One region of the Heyndrickxia sp. FW510-T9 genome, then DNA from elsewhere that is predicted to be linked to it. Evidence: predicted binding sites of a transcription regulator. Region 1 holds the regulator's gene; each other region holds the start of a gene.
What was found. The regulator LexA, encoded in region 1, represses DNA repair genes until DNA is damaged. The targets are predictions, from matches to a motif close to CGAACATATGTTCG.

Region 1 (4,294 bases):
GTCATATCCGGATAGATGAAGTAAGCTATATAAAAGCATAGAACCGTGACCAGCAGATAAAACAAAACGATCGCGGTTGAACCACTTTGGATTTTTAGGGTTGTGATTCATAAATCGAGTCCATAAAGTGTATGCCATTGGGGCAGCACCCATAGGTAACCCGGGGTGACCAGAATTTGCCTTTTCGATTGCATCAATTGATAGTGTACGAATAGTTGTTACCGATAATTGATCTGTATTATCAAACAAAATTATGCATCCTTTCTAATAAAAAAATAACATTCAATTACATATTATCTTATGTTTAGCATATTAACTCAATAAATTACCATATAATTTTTAAAAATATATTAAAAAAGGTTTACATTAATATTCCTTAATGTAGCTTTTTATTTTGCAGGTCTCGCAATTTTTTAGGTGTAACTTCTTCTCCATTTGGATCAAAAACTCTAACTGTCTCTATCGTGTTTTTCATAGATGAACGAAAAGACTCTAAATATTCTCTTCTAAGTCTAGACTGTTCTTTCGCTTCTTCAACAGTTAACCCCTGCTCTTTAGACTTTTTTGCAAGTTCATTTATTCTTGATATTTTTTCTTTTGAAAGCATAAATTTACTCCTTTTTAGAAGGATGAAAATAAATCAACCCTACTTTAATAAGAGTTATGTTACTAAAAAAAGAGTCCTTTATCAAGAATGGACTCTTTTAAACTATAGCTTTTCTTCTTGCGAAAACTCTTGAAACCTTCTATGTACTGTTGCTTTTGAAACATTATAACCAAAGCCGCGCAATGTGGCAGCAATTTCCGCAAATGTAAGTCCATTATTTCTTAATCGCGCAATCTCTTCTATTGGAATACTCTTTCTTTCTCTGCCTAATACATTTCCATTCCGTTCCAAATTATTTTCAGGATGATACCCATTTGCCACCGCTCTTTTCATCCCGCGTTTAATTTTCAAGTTATGTAATTTGCGTTGGTATTCTTCGACCATACTCACAATATTTAACACCATAGAATCTGAGTCTGAAAGCTCTAGTTCACCATTATTATCTAAACAATATACTTTCACATTTTCTTTTTTTAGACAATGAAGTAAAGCAATCTTGGCGTTTCCTCTCCCTATTCTCGTTTCATCCTGCACAATAATCGACTCTATCTCTTTGTCTTTTATATTATCAAGCATTTCTAGTACTCCCGGCCTATCTAAATCATACCCACTTGCTTGATCGTGGATAATATTAACAATCTTTAAGTTCCATTCTTTCGCAGCCAAAATTAACTCTTCTTCCTGGCGAGATAAAGATGTTTCCTGGGATTGTTTCGTAGTGCTAACTCGACAATAAATAATTGCATTCATATTAATTTACCTACTTTGCTTCAGAAGCTAATTGTGTTACCTTTTCAACTTTATTTTTAATTTTTATTGGTATTACAATTGTCTGTCCTTCTTTAATATTTGTGGTGCTTAAATTATTTTCATCTTGAACCCATTTTATGAAATCTAATTGTGACATTCCATTTTCCATTCTATATGTATCTGCGATTTCCCACAACGATTGACCTTCAGATACAATAATATGTTCGTATGAATTGGATCGGTCATCTAATTGAATGATCATTGTTAGTCCAAGCAATAATGAAAGAATAACTAGAATAATAGCATATGAATAATTTTTCCATAATTTCAACATAAGATATCCCCTTTTTTCGAATATATGTTCGTTTTATTGTTTTAAGTATAATAAGAACGCATGTTTGATGTCAACATTTTTTTCGAACTTATGTTTGTATAATTAAAAAGGTAATGATATAATTAAATTAATAAATAGTCGAATCTTCGATTGTAGAGGTGTTATATATGACAAAGCTTTCAAAAAGACAGCTAGATATTTTGGAGTTCATTAAACAGGAAGTAAGAATGAAAGGCTATCCACCATCCGTTCGTGAAATTGGAGAGGCAGTTGGACTAGCCTCCAGTTCAACCGTACACGGTCACCTATCAAGGCTTGAGAGTAAAGGGTTAATTCGTAGAGATCCCACAAAGCCAAGAGCAATAGAAGTTCTTAATTTAGATGATACGATTCCTCAGCAAAACATTGTGAATGTTCCTCTTGTCGGGAAAGTAACAGCTGGAATGCCAATTACAGCGATAGAAAATGTCGAAGATTATTTCCCATTACCGGAACATCTAGCACCTTCTGACGAGAATATATTTATGTTAGAAATCGTTGGAGAAAGTATGATTGAGGCTGGTATTCTAGACGGGGATTATGTGGTTGTCCGTCAGCAGCAAACAGCAAATAACGGTGACATCGTTGTGGCTATGACAGAAGAAGATGAAGCCACTGTTAAAAGATTTTTTAAAGAAAAGAATTATTTTCGTCTACAGCCGGAAAATTCTACAATGGAACCAATTATATTACCGAATGTAACTATTTTAGGAAAAGTAATTGGACTATATCGTCAAGCAATTCATTAAATAAAAACCCAAAAGGTTGGAATATCCTATCCTTTTGGGTTAAATTATTTTTAGTAGACTTATTTATCACTTTTTGTCATGTTTTTTGTTCCGCTATATAATCCGCTTGCAGATAAACCAAGCATTAAACCAACAATAATTCCTTGTTTTATATTAGTGCCTAAATAAAATATTCCAAATAAGAGTCCGAGTATTACAGCAATGAACGGTGAATATTTTTTAGGAAATCCCGCCCTCTTAAACAGCTCCACCACACCAAGGATTAACGGAATAATGGCAACATCATATACCTCAAACACTTTACACCACCTCCGATTTTCTAATGATATATCTTATGCTCGTCCCCATTACCTTCATGAATATCTTTTCTCTTAATATATTTTATTTATATTTTTAAAAATGATTGGATTATTTTCATATCTCATCCTTTTTTTAAACCAATTTCCAACTTTTATCCAAAGAAAAAAGCACCATCATAGGTGCTTTCATTACTTCTTCATGGATTGTTTTTTGATAAATTTATCCCTTTCTCCTCCGTCCGAGAGTTCCTCCGAAAACGCATGATCCTTTTGTTTAGTAGAAACAAACTTGGAGGATTGAAGTACCTCAGAAGGTAAATTATTATTTGGAGCCGCTTCATCATTCCATTTCACACAATCTCACTCCTTTTTAAAAATAGTATTTGTAGTTAAAGCAATAAAATGTAAATAAAACAAATAAGAGTTCTAAAATATATATGCAAATATCTTTTTATTTTCTAACCAATTAAAAATCCCCTTAATAGTGCTGGTATCAAGGGGTTCTTCTATTAATACATGTTTAAATATTGTTCTCTTTCCCAAGGGTGGACTTGCGTTCTAAACATATCCCATTCAATTTCTTTCGCCTCAAGGAAATGTTCCAAAATATGCTTTCCAAGCGCACTAACCATTACTTCATCCGACTTTAAATTATCTAATGCCTGATAAAGTGTTGATGGAAGATCTACAATTCCAGCTTCTTCCCGCTCTTGTTTATTCATCACATAAATATTGCGATCAACCGGAGCTGGTACTTTTAAATTATTTTTAATGCCATCTAAGCCTGATTTTAATAACACTGCCATAGCCAAATATGGATTTGCTGCTGGATCTACGCTACGTACTTCAACGCGTGTACTTAGACCGCGAGAAGCAGGAATTCGAATAAGAGGACTGCGATTTTGTGCAGACCACGCTACATAACAAGGTGCTTCATAACCAGGAACTAATCGTTTGTATGAATTAACAGTCGGATTGGTTACGGCAGTAAAGTTTGTTGCATGCTTGATAATACCTGCAATAAATTGATAAGCGACATCACTTAATCCAAGTTCACCCTTTTTATTGTAGAAAGCATTTTCACCTTTTTTGAACAACGATAGGTTACAATGCATTCCAGAACCAGCTACTCCAAATAATGGCTTAGGCATAAATGTTGCATGCAGCCCATGCTTACGAGCAATTGTTTTAACTACCAACTTAAATGTTTGGATATCATCACATGCTTTTAATGCGTGCGCATACTTAAAGTCAATTTCATGTTGCCCAGGAGCTACTTCATGATGCGATGCTTCTACTTCAAATCCCATTTCTTCTAATTCAAGTACGATATCACGACGGCAATTTTCACCCAAATCTGTGGGGGCAAGATCAAAGTAACCACCATTATCATTTAATTCAAGTGTAGGCTCACCTTTTTGATCTAATTTGAATAAGAAAAACTCTGGTTCAGGTCCAAGATTGAAGTCAGTAAATCCTAATTCCTCCATTTCCTTAAGGACCCTTTTTAAGTTAT
Region 2 (4,294 bases), on a different contig from region 1:
CTAGTTGGAAATCCGAACACCGGAAAAACATCTCTATTTAATCATCTAACTGGCTCCTATGAGTACGTTGGAAACTGGAGCGGTGTAACGGTTGAGAAAAAAGTAGGAAAATTGAAGGAAATAAAAGGCAATCTCATTGATTTGCCCGGAGTCTATTCTCTTTATCCATTTTCAAAGGACGAATCTGTTGTTATTCAATTTTTCCTAAACGAACAATTTGAAAACATTATCAATATTGTGGACGCATCACAACTTGAAAGAAATTTACAACTTACTATTCAGCTTCTTGAATTTGGGAGTCCTGTTATCATCGGTTTAAATATGAATGATGTTGCGGAAAGAAGAGGCATTCATATTGATTCAGCCGTCCTATCTAAAAAACTGGATATTCCTGTTGTACCAATTACCGCAAGAAGCGGGAAAGGGTGCGGGGAGCTTACACAGCAACTAACATCCTTGCGCCATAAAAAAGATAATGTTCCAAATATACAATATAGTGAAGTAATTGAAAAAGGAATTGCCCAGATAATCGATTTGGTAGAAGGTCAAGATTTGCAACTTCCGATTCGCTGGCTCGCACTTCAAGTGTTAGATGGGAATCCAGACGCTCGGGCTTATTTGGAACAATGGGTAGCCAAAGATAGACTAAAACAATTACTTGACTTGATAGAGCATGATGTAAAAGATAGTACTACTTTTCCATCCGCTTCAAGATTGATCTTTGAAAAGCGCAGAATTTGGATTGAACAAATCATCCAAGATAGTATCGTTACTCAAGCTGAACAGAAGAAGAACTGGACAGAACGAATTGATAAAATTGTAACGAACCGCTGGCTTGGAATTCCAATCTTTTTAGCTTTTATGTATCTTATGTTTACGGTTACCTTTGATTGGATTGGTACACCTTTATCGGACCTGCTAGATTCTTTTATTTCAGGTCCATTAAGCACATGGATAGATGAAGGTTTAAATGCAGTTGGAGCTAGTTCGTTTATTCAAGCTCTTGTTACGGACGGAATAGTGGCAGGAGTTGGCGGTGTTCTCGTTTTTGTCCCGCAAATATTTGTTTTGTTCCTATTTATTTCGTTCTTGGAGGATTCCGGTTATATGGCTAGAGCCGCACTTGTCATGGACCGAGTCTTGGAAAGAGTGGGCCTAAATGGGAAAGCATTTATCCCAATGGTAATCGGCTTCGGATGTAATGTTCCTGGCATTATGGCTGCTAGAACAATTGAACAACCGAAAGAAAGGTTATTAACGGTTCTTCTAACACCATTAATGTCTTGTTCAGCGCGATTATCCATTTATGCTTTGTTTGTAGGAGCATTTTTCCATAAGCATCAGGCCATTATCGTCTTTTCATTATATGTAATGGGGATTGTTGTGGCACTTGTCTTATCGAAAATTTTTTCGAAAGTATTAATGAAAAATGAGCCATCTATGTTTGTCATTGAGCTACCTCCTTACCGTGTTCCCCACGCTTTAACATTATGGAGAAGCACATGGGACAAAGGAAAAGGCTTTGTTCGAAAAGCAGGTACCTTTATTTTTGGTGGCTCTGTTGTCATTTGGCTTTTATCCTACTTCGGACCAGGTGGCATTGGCGTTGACATGGACCATAGTTTTTTAGCGATTATTGGCGGTTGGATTGCTCCTCTTTTGGCACCGCTTGGATTTGGTATGTGGCAAGCTGGTGTAGCTTTAATCACCGGATTTTTAGCAAAAGAAGTGGTTGTTTCGACGATGGGGATTATTTACCATACGCCGGATTCGACAGCACTTCAAGGGTTATTGTCACATTATTTCACACCCTTATCAGCTTATAGCTTCTTAGTATTTGTTTTGCTTTATGTACCATGTTTAGCGACGGTTGCTGCGATTCGAAATGAATCGGGTTCATGGAAATGGACAATTTTCAGTATCGTGTATGCACTTGCTATTGCATATTTACTATCGTTAATTGTCTATTATGGTGGAAAGCTCATTCTTGGAATGTAAGGAGTGGTCAATATGTTGGCAAGTATTATTATAGGCGCCATTATTTTTGGATATGCTGCCTTTACATTGTATAAATTTGTTCGAAAAAGCAAACAAGGTGCCTGTGCACATTGTTCGTTAAAAAATAACTGTCAATCAGCCTGTAATACCGTTTTAAAAAATGAAAAAGTAAACCCCTTTTCGTAAGGGGTTTTTCTATTGCGTCAAATATGTATAAACAACATCGTTTACAATATCGTGCAGGCTAGAAGTGCGTCCACCTCTATTTCCTTTAGAACCTCCCGATACATATGTTCTAAATCTTCCTCGTTTATTTCTAAAGAATTTCTTTCATATTCATATTGAGAAAAGCAGTTTTGAATTAATTTTAGAATAAATTTCTTTCCATATTAACCTCACAAGATAAATAAATCTATCCTATTATACATGGTTTTCAACAATTACAATAAAGCTATTTTCCAAAAAATATAAATTGAAATCGAACGTATATTCGAATACAATATAGAATATAATAAGAACATAAGTTCGTTAATTGGTGTAAAATAAATAAACCTAATGAAGGTGAAGAAAGTGACCGTTGATTACAGCAAACTCCCACATCATAAGATTTTATGCATCGATATGAAGAGTTTTTACGCAAGTTGCAGTGCTGTTATGCGTGGGCTAGATCCGATGGACTGCTATTTAGCGGTGGTTGGGAACAAAGAGCAACCAGGAAGTATTGTTCTCGCCGCTTCTCCGAAATTAAAAAAGGAATTTGGCATTAAATCAGCATCTTCCCGGCTGTTTAATATTCCTAATGACAGCAGGATTCTCGTTGTGGAAGCGCAGATGTCAACTTATTTACAAATTTCCACAGAATTAATAAAAATTTTTAATAAGTATGCACCTATGGAAGATATTCATGTCTACAGCGTGGATGAATCGTTTATTAAAGTGGATGGCCTGAAAAATATATTTGGTGACGTGAAAACAATTGCACATATGATTAAGAATGAGATTCTTGAAAACTTTGGACTGCCCTGTACTATTGGCATTGGTCCCAATATGCTTATGTCAAAATTAGCACTAGATTTGGAATCAAAAAAAGCAAAGAATGGAATAGCGGAATGGACATATGAGGATGTCCCAAGCAAACTATGGTCAGTATCCCCATTACGGGAAATGTGGGGGATAGGAAGAAGGTTGGAAAGAAGACTAAACGGAATGGGGATTTTCTCTGTAGGTGCTTTGGCAAAATATGACCTGAAATTCTTGGAGAAAGAATTTGGGGTTATGGGAAACCAACTTTACCATCATGCTTGGGGTGTTGATTTATCCGAGTTGGGAGCTCCAATCATAGAAGGGCAAATTAGTTTTGGGAAAGGCCAAATATTACTACGTGATTATAAGGAAGAGCATGAAATCAAAGTAGTAATATTGGAAATGTGTGAGGAAGTAGCACGCAGAGCTCGTGCTTCCAAGAAATCGGGAAGAACGATTAGTTTAGGAATTGGATACAGTGACTCTGATTTTGGAGGAGGCTTTTATCGATCCTATACAATGGAAGAGGCGACCAATGTAACCATGAAAATTTATCAAATATGCTTAAACTTATTTGATAAATTTTATACAGGCAAAAGTGTTCGTCAAATAACAATCACCCTTTCCAATATTGTTAATGATATAAATATGCAGTTAAATTTGTTTGAGCCTAATAAAGAGAAATTACATGATTTAGGATATGTAGTAGATAAAATTAGAGATAAGTTTGGTTCTGCATCGATATTGAGAGCCATTTCTTTTACTGAGGCTGGGACAGCTTTAAAACGCTCAGCACTTGTAGGGGGACATAAAGCATGATCCGTGATAGAGGGAATAAAAAATGGAATTCCTTAATGCTTCCAGAGCATGTGAAAATGCTTCGGGACTGGAAAAAAGAAAATATGTATGAACAGAAGAAGCAGCTGGATGAGCAGCAATTCGAACTTATGAACGAATGTCTGACAGAGGCAATGGAAACAAGTAATAATATCACGATTACCCATTATCATAATCATCGCTATGAACTAATCATCGGGAAAGTTCATCATTATAGCCCAATAAACAAAGAACTTCGGGTTATAGATCATTTTGATGAAGTTCATCGCATTTTATTGGAGAATGTAGCAGATATCCGCTTAACAGATTAAAATAAAATGCGTTATAAGTTTAAATTAATGAACATCCACCTTTTAGGTTGGATGTTTCTGCTTTATAAAACCTTTTGATTAAATGTTCGGATGACATATTGTATAAATCTTTGTTTAATACAAAC
Region 3 (4,294 bases), on a different contig from region 1:
GATACGTTCTAGTTCTGCTTTTTGTGTTTGTACCATCTCGTCCACTTTGCTTTCCATCTCTTCAATATGTTGTTGTCTTTGATTCAGAGAATCCTCTTTCTTTTCTAGAGTTGCTTCACGCTTATCGAGTGATTCATCTTTACGATCGAGGTTCTCCTCCTTTTGCAATAATCGATTTTCTTGTTTTTGCAATTCATTTCTTCGTTCACGAAGTTCACGTTCAATATCAGTACGAAGTTTATGATTTTCATCCTTTGCTTCTAACAGTGCCTCTTTTTTCAAGGCTTCCGCTTGACGCTTTGCATCTTCTATAATCTGCTCTGCGGCATTTTTAGCTCCTGTTATTCTCGCTTCTGCAAAAGACTTACGAACAAAATAGCCAACAACTACACCAACGATTAGGCCAAGCAAAATGGAGATGATTGCTAATACTGGTGGCATCTTTTCACCTCCCCTTGCTATGAACTTGTATCATGTCTCAAACATGTCGGCTGCAACATTGTTACAAAGGTTTCAATATACAGCACTTAGGCTTCAAAAAATATCATTTTTAAAAAAAATTATACATATTAATTTTATAGTTGTGAATATTTATTGTCAAGGGTTTGCCGAAAGTGATTACATTTTATGGTACAAAGAATAATAAATAAGAAAAAGAGCAAAGCCAATTATTACCATGGCCATGCTCTTTTCGTTTATTCTAATTCAAATTCTTCTTGTGATTCATCAACTGGTGCTTCTTTTTCTTCATCTAAACTATAATGATCACGGATTTTAAACATTACCTCGTCGCGAACCTTTGGATTTTCTTTCAAAAATAGCTTAGCATTTTCACGACCTTGCCCTAGTCGTTCATCGTCATACGAATACCAAGCTCCGCTCTTTTGTACAATATCTAACTCAGAGCCCATATCAATAATTTCGCCTTCTCTTGATATTCCCTCACCATACATGATATCAACTTCAGCTACACGGAATGGTGGAGCCACTTTATTTTTTACTACTTTAATTTTAGTTTTGTTTCCGACGATATCATTTCCTTGTTTTAGCTGTTCCGCACGACGAACTTCAAGACGAACTGAGGAATAGAATTTTAGTGCACGTCCACCAGGAGTTGTTTCCGGGTTTCCAAACATCACACCAACTTTTTCCCTGATTTGGTTAATAAAGATTGCGATTGTTTTTGACTTATTAATAGCTCCTGATAGCTTGCGTAGGGCTTGAGACATTAAACGAGCCTGTAAACCGACATGGGAATCACCCATTTCCCCTTCGATTTCTGCTTTTGGTACAAGAGCTGCAACGGAATCGATAACAATAATATCAATGGCACCACTTCGTACAAGTGCTTCTGCGATTTCTAATGCCTGTTCCCCAGTATCAGGTTGAGATAATAGCAATTCATCAATATTAACACCTAATTTATGTGCGTATACTGGATCAAGCGCATGTTCGGCGTCGATAAATGCTGCTTGACCGCCAGATGCTTGTACTTCTGCTATCGCATGAAGAGCAACGGTTGTTTTACCAGAACTTTCTGGACCATAAATTTCAATAACACGTCCTCTAGGATAACCACCTACACCTAATGCAACATCAAGAGCAAGTGATCCACTTGGTACAGTAGAAATCTTTCTATCCGTTTGTTCACCAAGTTTCATAATAGACCCTTTACCAAACTGTTTCTCTATTTGTTTAAGAGCCATATCTAAGGCTGCTTGTCGATCGCTCACAAATATTTCCTCCTCATTCACCATGTATTCTATTAATTTAATACCTTATCCTTACTATAACTGTTTTTAGGCATTTTGCCAAGTAAAATATCGAACATCTATTCGATTGTTTTTCACTTATAAAGAGCAATAAAAAAAGCATTTACTATATAGAAAATGCTTTTTTTATTAATAAACTTTGTTTAAAATGAGTTTTTTGAAATAAAAAAAAATATCACCTTGGAATTATCAAATCTATCTCTCGTAGCAAGTAATAACATCCATATTTCACACTACGAAGCCTGTTGCTGTTCCGGTTACTAGCAAGATTTAGTAAATATGTTTTGGGCGGATTGTTTTTAATCGAAATTCCAATCCAAATCGTGCCTGGATCTTTCCCTTCTAACGAGTCTGGTCCTGCAACACCGGTGAAACTTATTCCAATATCTGAATCTAGTAAAGTTCGAATATTTTCTGCAAGTTCAGCTGCACACTCCTTACTAACAGATCCGTGCTTTTCTATTGTATCCTGTTTTATATTCACTAATTTCTGCTTCGCCTCATTGGAATAGCATACAATCCCACCTTTAAAAATAGAGCTAACACCAGAAATTGATGCCATATCCGATGAAAACATTCCAGCTGTAAGGCTTTCTGCACTTGCTATTGTAAGTCCCGTACTTAGCAATCTTTTTACAAGCTCGTTCATGAGTGTCGTTTTGTCATAACCATAACAATATTCACCAACTTGCTCCCAAATTGCATGTTCTGTCTTATCAATCATTTTTACTGCCTCGGATCTGGACTTATGTTTAGCAGTAATCCTTAGTGTTACTTCACCATCAGAGGCATACGGCGCAACCGTTGGATTTGATTGATTTGTTATAATGCTTTCTATTTCGGTCTCTAACTGGGCTTCACCAATTCCAAAAAAACGCATCACCCGTGATTCAATATGTTCAATTGTGTCCATTTGCTCAAGGATAGCTGATCTTCCATATTTATCAAACATTGGCTCCATTTCAAATGGGGGTCCAGGAAGAAGCATGTAACAATGGGATCCGTTTTTGATGAACATTCCTGGTGCCATCCCAAAATTATTTGGTAACACTAATGCTCCATCAAGAATTAACGCTTGTTTTTTATTATTTTCAGTCATCTCCCGCTTCACTTTTAGAAAATATGCTTCAATTGAAGTTAGCGCAACTTGATCAGTTACAAGGCACTTCCCTATATGTGCGGAAATAGTTTCCTTCGTAAGATCATCCTTCGTCGGTCCTAATCCACCTGTAAAAATGATTAAATCCGCTCTATTTTCTGCAATCTCAATAGCACTCTTTAATCTTTTAGGGTTATCGCCAACTACCGTATGATAGTAAACATTTACTCCTAGTTCAGCTAATGCAGTGGAAAGAAATTTAGCATTGGTATTTACGATTTGTCCCAATAAAAGTTCGGATCCGACAGCAATAATTTCAGCATTCATTTAAGAAATACCTCCTTTTTACTTGGGGTTGAATACGTATAAATTGTTAAAATCCAAAAGCCGATTTTAACCTATTGCTTTTCGAACCTAATTTAATTTCTAATAAGTATTAGTTTCGTGACATTTTTTTAGTAGTATTACCCATTCTAAAGCTGAATGAAATAATTTAGAGATTTAAGATTACAAATACTACAATGTTTAAGAAAAGAGCCTTACTTAGAGTTTGTAAAAATAGAACGGTTCTTATATATATAATCCCAGCCTGAGTAAACTGTAAATATCATTGCAACCCATAACGAAATGGTAGCAAACGGAATATGAATTGCTTCAAACGGAAAGTTATGTAACAACAACGCAGCAATCGCTATTGTTTGCGCCCACATTTTTATTTTCCCTGGCATAGCCGCAGCAACTATCTCACCTTCTCCTGCTAATATTGCCCTTAATCCTGTAATAGCAAATTCTCTACTAATGATAACGATTACTATCCAAGAAGGAACAGAACCTATTTCTACCAAAATAATAAGCGCTGATGAAACAAGTAATTTATCTGCAAGTGGATCTAGGAATTTCCCGAGATTTGTAACAAGGTTATATTTTCTTGCAAGATGTCCGTCGAACCAATCTGTAATAGAAGCAATAATAAAAATAATAGCTCCTATTAAGTGGGTAGCAGGTAAGCTAATATTTAATAACTCGACATTCCCCCATGGTAACGGTGCTACCATAATAATAATAAAAATAGGAATTAAACATATACGTAATAGTGTAATTTTATTAGGTAAATTCAAGGTACTTCCTCCATTAAATTGTTCTGTCTGAGATATAAATAAAGATCACATTGTGTTTTTACAAGAGTGGCAAGGGATGCTATCCTTGCACACTAGTTATTTCTATGTTTACCAATAAGTTCTAAACCTAAAAATAGTCATCAATTGATGACTATTCAGTTTTTAACTGCTCAAATTGAATTGTAATGTTTTGTGTATTTAACTGTGATGCATACTCTAATTTTTGATCATTAACTAATATTTCAGTATCTGGCACATTCCCAATTATGATAAAAGCTTGGTCTTCCTGTGTAAAATCTAAAGAT

Region 2: AC3WJF_RS05630 (Y-family DNA polymerase) is a predicted target of LexA. The motif match lies at 2,478-2,491, and genes of this name have one in related genera.
Region 3: recA (recombinase RecA) is a predicted target of LexA. The motif match lies at 1,825-1,838, and genes of this name have one in related genera.

The regions. Positions count from the first base shown of each region.
Region 1 covers NZ_JBYSWK010000070.1:4,244-8,537, forward strand. Annotated here, with positions in the region: gene tkt (transketolase) at 1-249, opposite strand, end outside; gene AC3WJF_RS21430 (DUF896 domain-containing protein) at 377-607, opposite strand; gene AC3WJF_RS21435 (YneB family resolvase-like protein) at 710-1,357, opposite strand; gene yneA (cell division suppressor protein YneA) at 1,368-1,691, opposite strand; gene lexA (transcriptional repressor LexA) at 1,859-2,479, shown strand; gene AC3WJF_RS21450 (hypothetical protein) at 2,539-2,778, opposite strand; gene AC3WJF_RS21455 (hypothetical protein) at 2,968-3,132, opposite strand; gene glnA (type I glutamate--ammonia ligase) at 3,288-4,294, opposite strand, start outside.
Region 2 covers NZ_JBYSWK010000007.1:60,975-65,268, forward strand. Annotated here, with positions in the region: gene feoB (ferrous iron transport protein B) at 1-1,998, shown strand, start outside; gene AC3WJF_RS05620 (FeoB-associated Cys-rich membrane protein) at 2,011-2,184, shown strand; gene AC3WJF_RS05625 (YqzH family protein) at 2,226-2,372, opposite strand; gene AC3WJF_RS05630 (Y-family DNA polymerase) at 2,554-3,840, shown strand; gene AC3WJF_RS05635 (YolD-like family protein) at 3,837-4,169, shown strand.
Region 3 covers NZ_JBYSWK010000001.1:248,114-252,407, reverse strand. Annotated here, with positions in the region: gene rny (ribonuclease Y) at 1-441, opposite strand, end outside; gene recA (recombinase RecA) at 696-1,733, opposite strand; gene AC3WJF_RS01220 (competence/damage-inducible protein A) at 1,948-3,198, opposite strand; gene pgsA (CDP-diacylglycerol--glycerol-3-phosphate 3-phosphatidyltransferase) at 3,411-3,989, opposite strand; gene AC3WJF_RS01210 (helix-turn-helix domain-containing protein) at 4,141-4,294, opposite strand, start outside.